Regions from separate parts of the Pantoea sp. Lij88 genome, predicted to be linked through region 1. Evidence: predicted binding sites of a transcription regulator. Region 1 holds the regulator's gene; each other region holds the start of a gene.

The links. Region 1 encodes PhoB, which activates phosphate uptake and scavenging genes when phosphate is short. Its sites were predicted from a motif close to CTGTCATAAAACTGNCNNAT; they were not measured.
Region 2: pstS (phosphate ABC transporter substrate-binding protein PstS) is a predicted target of PhoB. The motif match lies at 964-983, and genes of this name have one in related genera.
Region 3: pitA (inorganic phosphate transporter PitA) is a predicted target of PhoB. The motif match lies at 774-793, and genes of this name have one in related genera.

Annotation. Positions count from the first base shown of each region.
Region 1 is NZ_CP118269.1:3,079,510-3,081,782, reverse strand. It holds gene sbcD (exonuclease subunit SbcD) at 1-621, opposite strand, end outside; gene phoB (phosphate response regulator transcription factor PhoB) at 819-1,508, shown strand; gene phoR (phosphate regulon sensor histidine kinase PhoR) at 1,523-2,273, shown strand, end outside.
Region 2 is NZ_CP118269.1:44,417-46,689, reverse strand. It holds gene glmS (glutamine--fructose-6-phosphate transaminase (isomerizing)) at 1-923, shown strand, start outside; gene pstS (phosphate ABC transporter substrate-binding protein PstS) at 1,089-2,132, shown strand; gene pstC (phosphate ABC transporter permease PstC) at 2,219-2,273, shown strand, end outside.
Region 3 is NZ_CP118269.1:283,608-285,880, reverse strand. It holds gene PU624_RS05170 (BaiN/RdsA family NAD(P)/FAD-dependent oxidoreductase) at 1-701, opposite strand, end outside; gene pitA (inorganic phosphate transporter PitA) at 945-2,273, shown strand, end outside.

The DNA of each region.
Region 1 (2,273 bases):
AAAGGCATCCAGCGTGCCGATATAGATGTCGCGCACCGAATCGCTCTGGCTGACGCCGACGGTGGTGAGATGACCGGTGGCGATAATCGGCAGCGCATAGTCCAGCGCCTGGGCGGCGGCGAAACGCTGCTGATAGTGATGGGCAATGGCCTCCAGCAGCGAAGTCTGTTTGTCGCGTCCCGACTGACCTGCCCGGCTGCGCAGGATGTCGCGCGGCCGCAGATAGGGAATGGCGCACAGCAGCGCGCCCGGTTCACCCTGACGGGTGCTGAGCAGCAGCACATCTTCCTGCTCCTGCGGGGTGGCGATCACCCGGGTGTTGAGACAGGCGAGCAGCTCGCGCGACTCATTCAGCGTCGCCACGGAATCGTGGTTTCCCGCCAGCACAATCAGCTGACAGCCGGTGGGCTGCAGCGCCACCACAAAGCGGTTAAACATCTCGCGGGCGTAGCTGGGCGGCGTGCCGGTATCAAACAGATCGCCTGCAATAATCAACGCATCCACCTGATGCTGTTCAATCTGGATCAACAGCCAGTCGAGAAACGCCTGATGTTCGGCTGCCCGACTTTTGTTGTAAAAGAACTGCCCCAGATGCCAGTCCGCAGTATGAATGATGCGCATGATGAGTCCCTGCCGTTGTGATTCGCCCGGCGATTATACTGGCTCTGCCGCCAAAGCAAAAAATTGTCGCTGCGCTGTCATAAATGATTACCAACGGCGTTACAGGCAGGTTATGTTTTTCATAAAAGTGTCACAAATCTGACGCATAATGGCGCCGCGAATCTCAGTGACAGCCGTCATAATCAGCAGGAGTAATAATGGCTAAGCGCATTTTGGTTGTGGAGGATGAAGCCCCCATCCGTGAAATGTTGTGTTTTGTTCTGGAGCAGAACGACTATCAGCCAATCGAGGCGGAAGATTATGACAGCGCCGTTGGCAAGCTGATTGAACCCTGGCCCGATCTGATTTTACTGGACTGGATGTTACCCGGTGGCAGCGGCATTCAGTTTATCAAACATCTGAAACGCGAGGCGATGACCCGCGATATTCCGGTGATGATGCTTACTGCGCGCGGTGAAGAGGAAGATCGGGTGCGCGGCCTGGAAGTGGGCGCCGACGATTACATTACCAAGCCGTTCTCACCCAAAGAGCTGATGGCGCGGATTAAAGCGGTGATGCGCCGTATTTCGCCGATGGCAGTGGAAGAGGTGATTGAGATGCAGGGACTGAGTCTGGATCCCTCCTCACATCGCGTGATGTCCGAAACCACGCCGCTGGAGATGGGCCCTACCGAATATAAGCTGCTGCACTTCTTTATGACTCACCCGGAACGCGTTTACAGCCGCGAACAGCTGCTGAACCACGTCTGGGGCACCAATGTATATGTGGAAGATCGCACTGTCGATGTTCACATTCGCCGTTTACGTAAAGCGCTGGAAGTCTCCGGCCACGATCGCATGGTACAAACCGTCCGTGGAACAGGGTATCGTTTCTCTGCCCGCTACTAAACGGAGCCTTTACCGTGCTGGAACGCCTCTCCTGGAAGAGATTACTGACAGAACTGCTGCTGGCCTGTCTGCCTGCGGCGCTGCTGGGCCTGCTGTTTGGCGGCTTGCCCTGGTGGCTGCTGCTGAGCGTGGTCATCGTGCTGTTATGGCATTTCCACAATCTGATGCGGCTGTCGCACTGGCTGTGGCTCGACCGCACCATGACGCCACCGACCGGGCGTGCCAGCTGGGAGCCGCTGTTTTATGGTCTTTACCAGATGCAGCTGCGCAACCGGCGTCGGCGGCGTGAACTCGGTAATCTGATTAAGCGTTTCCGCAGCGGTGCCGAGTCGCTGCCGGATGCGGTGATCCTGACCACGGAAGAGGGCACCATTTTCTGGTGTAACGGCCTGGCGCAGCAGCACCTGGGTCTGCGCTGGCCGGAAGATAATGGCCAGAACATCCTCAATTTGCTGCGGTATCCGGAGTTCTCCCGCTATCTGCGCCAGCGCGATTTCGACAAGCCGCTGACGCTGGTGCTGAATAACAAACTTCATATGGAATTTCGCGTCATGCCCTACAGCGAGGGGCAGTGGCTGCTGGTGGCGCGTGACGTAACGCAGATGCATCAGCTGGAAGGGGCACGCCGCAACTTCTTTGCCAACGTCAGCCATGAGTTACGCACACCGCTCACGGTGCTGCAGGGCTATCTGGAGATGATGAACGACTCGGTGATGAGCGAGCCTTCGCGCAGCAAAGCGCTGCACACGATGTCGGAGCAGACCC
Region 2 (2,273 bases), 910 kb from region 1:
CCTCCTACAACTCGGGCATGGTGTCACGCTACTGGTTTGAGTCGCTGGCAAATATCCCCTGTGATGTGGAGATCGCCTCCGAGTTCCGCTATCGCAAGTCAGCCGTACGCAAAAACAGCCTGCTGATCACCCTGTCTCAATCGGGTGAAACGGCAGATACTCTGGCTGCGCTGCGTCTCTCTAAAGAGCTGGGCTACCTGGGCTCGCTGGCGGTCTGCAACGTGGCCGGTTCGTCACTGGTGCGGGAATCTGACCTGGCACTGATGACCAAAGCGGGCACCGAAATCGGCGTCGCCTCTACCAAAGCGTTCACCACCCAGTTAGCGGTGCTGCTGATGCTGGTGGCGAAACTGGGCCGTCTGAAAGGCATGTCTGCCGGGAAGGAGCATGAGATCGTTCATGCCCTGCAGGCGTTGCCGAACCGCATTGAGCAGATGCTGGCGCAGGATAAGCTGATTGAGAATCTGGCAGAAGGCTTCTCTGACAAGCATCACGCGCTGTTCCTGGGCCGTGGCGATCAATACCCGATTGCCATGGAAGGGGCGCTGAAGCTCAAGGAGATCTCCTACATTCATGCGGAAGCCTACGCCGCAGGCGAGCTGAAACATGGTCCGCTGGCGCTGATTGATGCTGACATGCCGGTGATCGTGGTGGCACCTAACAACGAACTGCTGGAGAAGCTCAAATCCAACATCGAAGAGGTGCGCGCACGCGGCGGTCTGCTCTATGTGTTTGCCGATCAGGATGCAGGCTTCAGCGACAGTGACGGCATGAAGATTATTCCGTTGCCGCATGTCGAAGAGGTGATTGCGCCTATCTTCTACACCGTGCCGTTGCAGCTACTCTCCTATCACGTTGCCCTGATCAAAGGCACTGACGTCGATCAGCCTCGTAACCTGGCAAAATCGGTTACCGTAGAATAACCTGGTGGGCCCCGTCGCGGGCCCACTTCATTCTGGCCCTCTGTCATATAACTGTCATATTTCGTACATTTCACTGTCATCAAACTGTCCTATTTTCCCTCCTGCAGCAATCACAGACTCTTACTAAAACGGCCCCTAGCCTGACTTTTCTCCCCTGGAGGGAACATGACACTGATGCGTAGCACCGTAGCCCGAATCCTCGCCACCACCTTCGCCGTAAGCGCGGTATCTGCTTTTGCGGCCACCGATCTGACTGGCGCAGGCGGGACGTTCCCGGCGCCGGTTTATGCCAAGTGGGCAGCAGAATATCAGCAAGCCACCGGTAGCAAAATTAACTACCAGGGCATCGGTTCCTCTGGCGGCGTTAAACAGATCATCGCCAAAACCGTTGATTTCGGTGCGTCCGATGCGCCAATGAAAGATGAAGATCTGCAGAAAAATGGCCTGTTCCAGTTCCCTACCGTGATCGGTGGCGTGGTACTGGCGGTAAACCTGCCGGGCATCAAGTCAGGCCAGCTGACGCTGGATGGCAAAACCATCGGTGATATCTACCTCGGCACCATCAAAAAGTGGAACGACCCGGCGATCGCCAAACTTAACCCAGGCGTAAAACTGCCAGAAACCAACATCAACGTAGTACGTCGCGCGGATGGTTCAGGCACCTCGTTCGTCTTCACCAGCTATCTGGCCAAAGTGAACCCGGACTGGAACAGCAAAATTGGTAAAGGCAACACCGTTAACTGGCCAGTGGGTCTGGGCGGTAAAGGCAACGACGGCGTCGCCGCGTTTGTTCAGCGTCTGCCAGGTTCCATCGGCTACGTGGAATATGCCTACGCCAAACAGAACAACCTGACCTACACCAAACTGGTTGATGCCGATGGCAAAGCGGTCGCTCCAAGCGAGACCAGCTTCAGTAATGCCGCGAAAGGCGCGGACTGGAGCAAATCGTTCGCACAGGATCTGACCTTCCAGAAGGGCGCGGATGCCTGGCCAATCTCCTCAACCACCTTCATCCTGATCTACAAAGATCAGGCAAATGCGGCCAAAGGCGCTGAAGTGCTGAAGTTCTTCGACTGGGCTTATAAGAAAGGCAGCAAAACGGCCACGGCGCTGGATTATGCTGCGCTGCCAGAGAGCGTGACCGAGCAGATTCGCGCCGCCTGGAAAGCCAACATCAAAGACAGTTCTGGTAAAGCGCTTTATCAGTAATTGACCGACCCTGACCGGACAGCGGTCCGGTCAGACCCAACGGGCGGCTCATGCCGCCCTGATAACTTCTGAAGACTGAGACTTCTATGGCTGCAACGAAGCCGGCATTCAAAGCCCCAGGTAAACAAGGTGACAGGATTT
Region 3 (2,273 bases), 1.1 Mb from region 1:
CCACGGTGGGTAAAGAGCATCGCCTCTTTGAAGCGGGTGCCATCCTGCGCATCGATAGTGGTCTCCAGCGCGACGCCTGACAGCGTCTGCAACTGCTCCAGCAGCGGCTTGTGCAGGGTAAACGGCACCAGCGCCGCGCGCGTCGGGAACACGCTCAGTCCGAACTGCTCCGCAATTTTATAGCCAAACGGCGAAGCGCCCAGGCCAGGCATCGACAGACCGCCACTGGCAATGACCAGCTTCTCCGCCTGAACCGTGCTGCCGTTGAGCTGAAGGGTATAACCGCTTTCATCGCGCGCTACGCTGAGCACTTCACTGCGCAGTCGCAGCGTGACATTGCCTTTGTCACATTCGGCCAGCAGCAGATCGACAATCTGCTGGGCAGAGTCATCACAAAAGAGCTGCCCCAGGGTTTTCTCATGCCAGGCGATACCGTGGCGATTAACCAGATCGATAAAATCCCACTGGGTATAACGCGCCAGCGCCGATTTACAGAAGTGGGGATTGTGCGACAGATAGGCCGCGGGTTCCGTATAGAGATTGGTGAAATTGCAGCGGCCACCGCCAGACATCAGAATCTTGCGTCCTGGCTTTTTGCCGTTATCCAGCAGTAACACGCGGCGTCCCCGCTGTCCGGCCTGGGCGGCGCAGAAGAGCCCTGCGGCTCCGGCACCAATGATGATAACGTCAAACTGTTCCACTGCGGTTCACTCACTTAACTGGAAAGGCGCAGATTGTAGTGATCTGCTCACTGAGACGCCAGCGTCAAAAAATTGCCGTAAATGTGTCATATTGTATCTGCTTAATATCTAACTCTTTTTCACCGGGGTAACCTTAAGCCTTACGACGAAAGGTTAAATTAGCGCTATATTTTCCTTTCCCATACAGCACGTTGTCGCGGATAATGCGCCGCGTTCATGTCCTCCAAAAATGGCGTAACGTTTATGCTACATCTGTTTGCTGGTCTAGACCTCAGTACTAGCCTGTTATTGGTTCTTGCCCTGCTGTTTGTATTGTTTTACGAAGCGATCAACGGTTTCCACGACACGGCCAACGCAGTTGCGACGGTCATCTATACGCGTGCCATGCGTGCCCAGCTTGCTGTGGTGATGGCGGGTGTATTCAACTTCCTTGGCGTGCTGCTCGGTGGATTGAGTGTCGCTTACGCCATTGTTCATATGCTTCCTACCGATCTGTTGTTGAATGTTGGATCGGCTCACGGTCTCGCCATGGTGTTTTCTATGCTGCTGGCGGCGATTATCTGGAACCTCGGCACCTGGTATCTCGGTCTGCCGGCCTCCAGCTCCCATACGCTGATCGGCGCCATTATCGGTATCGGTCTGACCAACGCCCTGATGAGCGGAACCTCGGTGGTTGATGCGCTCAACATCCCGAAAGTCCTGAACATCTTCCTTTCTCTGATCCTGTCGCCGATTGTCGGCCTGGTGATGGCGGGCGGCCTGATCTTTATTCTGCGTCGCTACTGGAGCAATACCAAAAAGCGTGCGCGTATTCATATGACACCTGCTGACCGCGAGAAGATCGACGGCAAGAAAAAGCCGCCGTTCTGGACCCGTATCGCCCTGATTGTTTCGGCGATTGGCGTGAGCTATTCGCACGGTGCGAATGACGGTCAGAAAGGCATTGGCCTGATCATGCTGGTCCTGATTGGCGTGGCACCGGCTGGTTTCGTGGTGAATATGAATGCCTCCGGTTATGACATCACGCGCACCCGCGATGCGGTCAATCACCTGGAGCAGTATTACCAGCAGCACAACGCCTCGCTGAACCACATCATCCAGATGGCACCGCCTAAGCTGCCAACGCCGGAAGAAGTGCCAGCGGCCAGCCCGAAAGAGTTCCACTGTGACAGCGCGCGCGCATTGCAGGCGGTACAGGGTGCGCAGGTGTTGCTGAATAATCTGCAGAGCTACGATCAGCTGACAGTTGATCAGCGCGGTCAGATGCGTCGTCTGCTGCTGTGTATCTCCGATACCGCCGATAAAGCGGCCCGTCTGGAAGAGACCTCACCCGATGACAAACGCTTCCTCAATAAGCTGAAAAGCGACCTGCTGGGTACCATCGAGTATGCGCCTATCTGGATTATTGTGGCCGTAGCGCTGGCGCTGGGCATCGGCACCATGATTGGCTGGCGTCGTGTTGCCACCACTATTGGTGAGAAGATTGGTAAAAAAGGCATGACCTATGCACAGGGAATGTCAGCACAGGTGACAGCCGCGCTGTCGATTGGCGTCGCCAGCTATACCGGCATG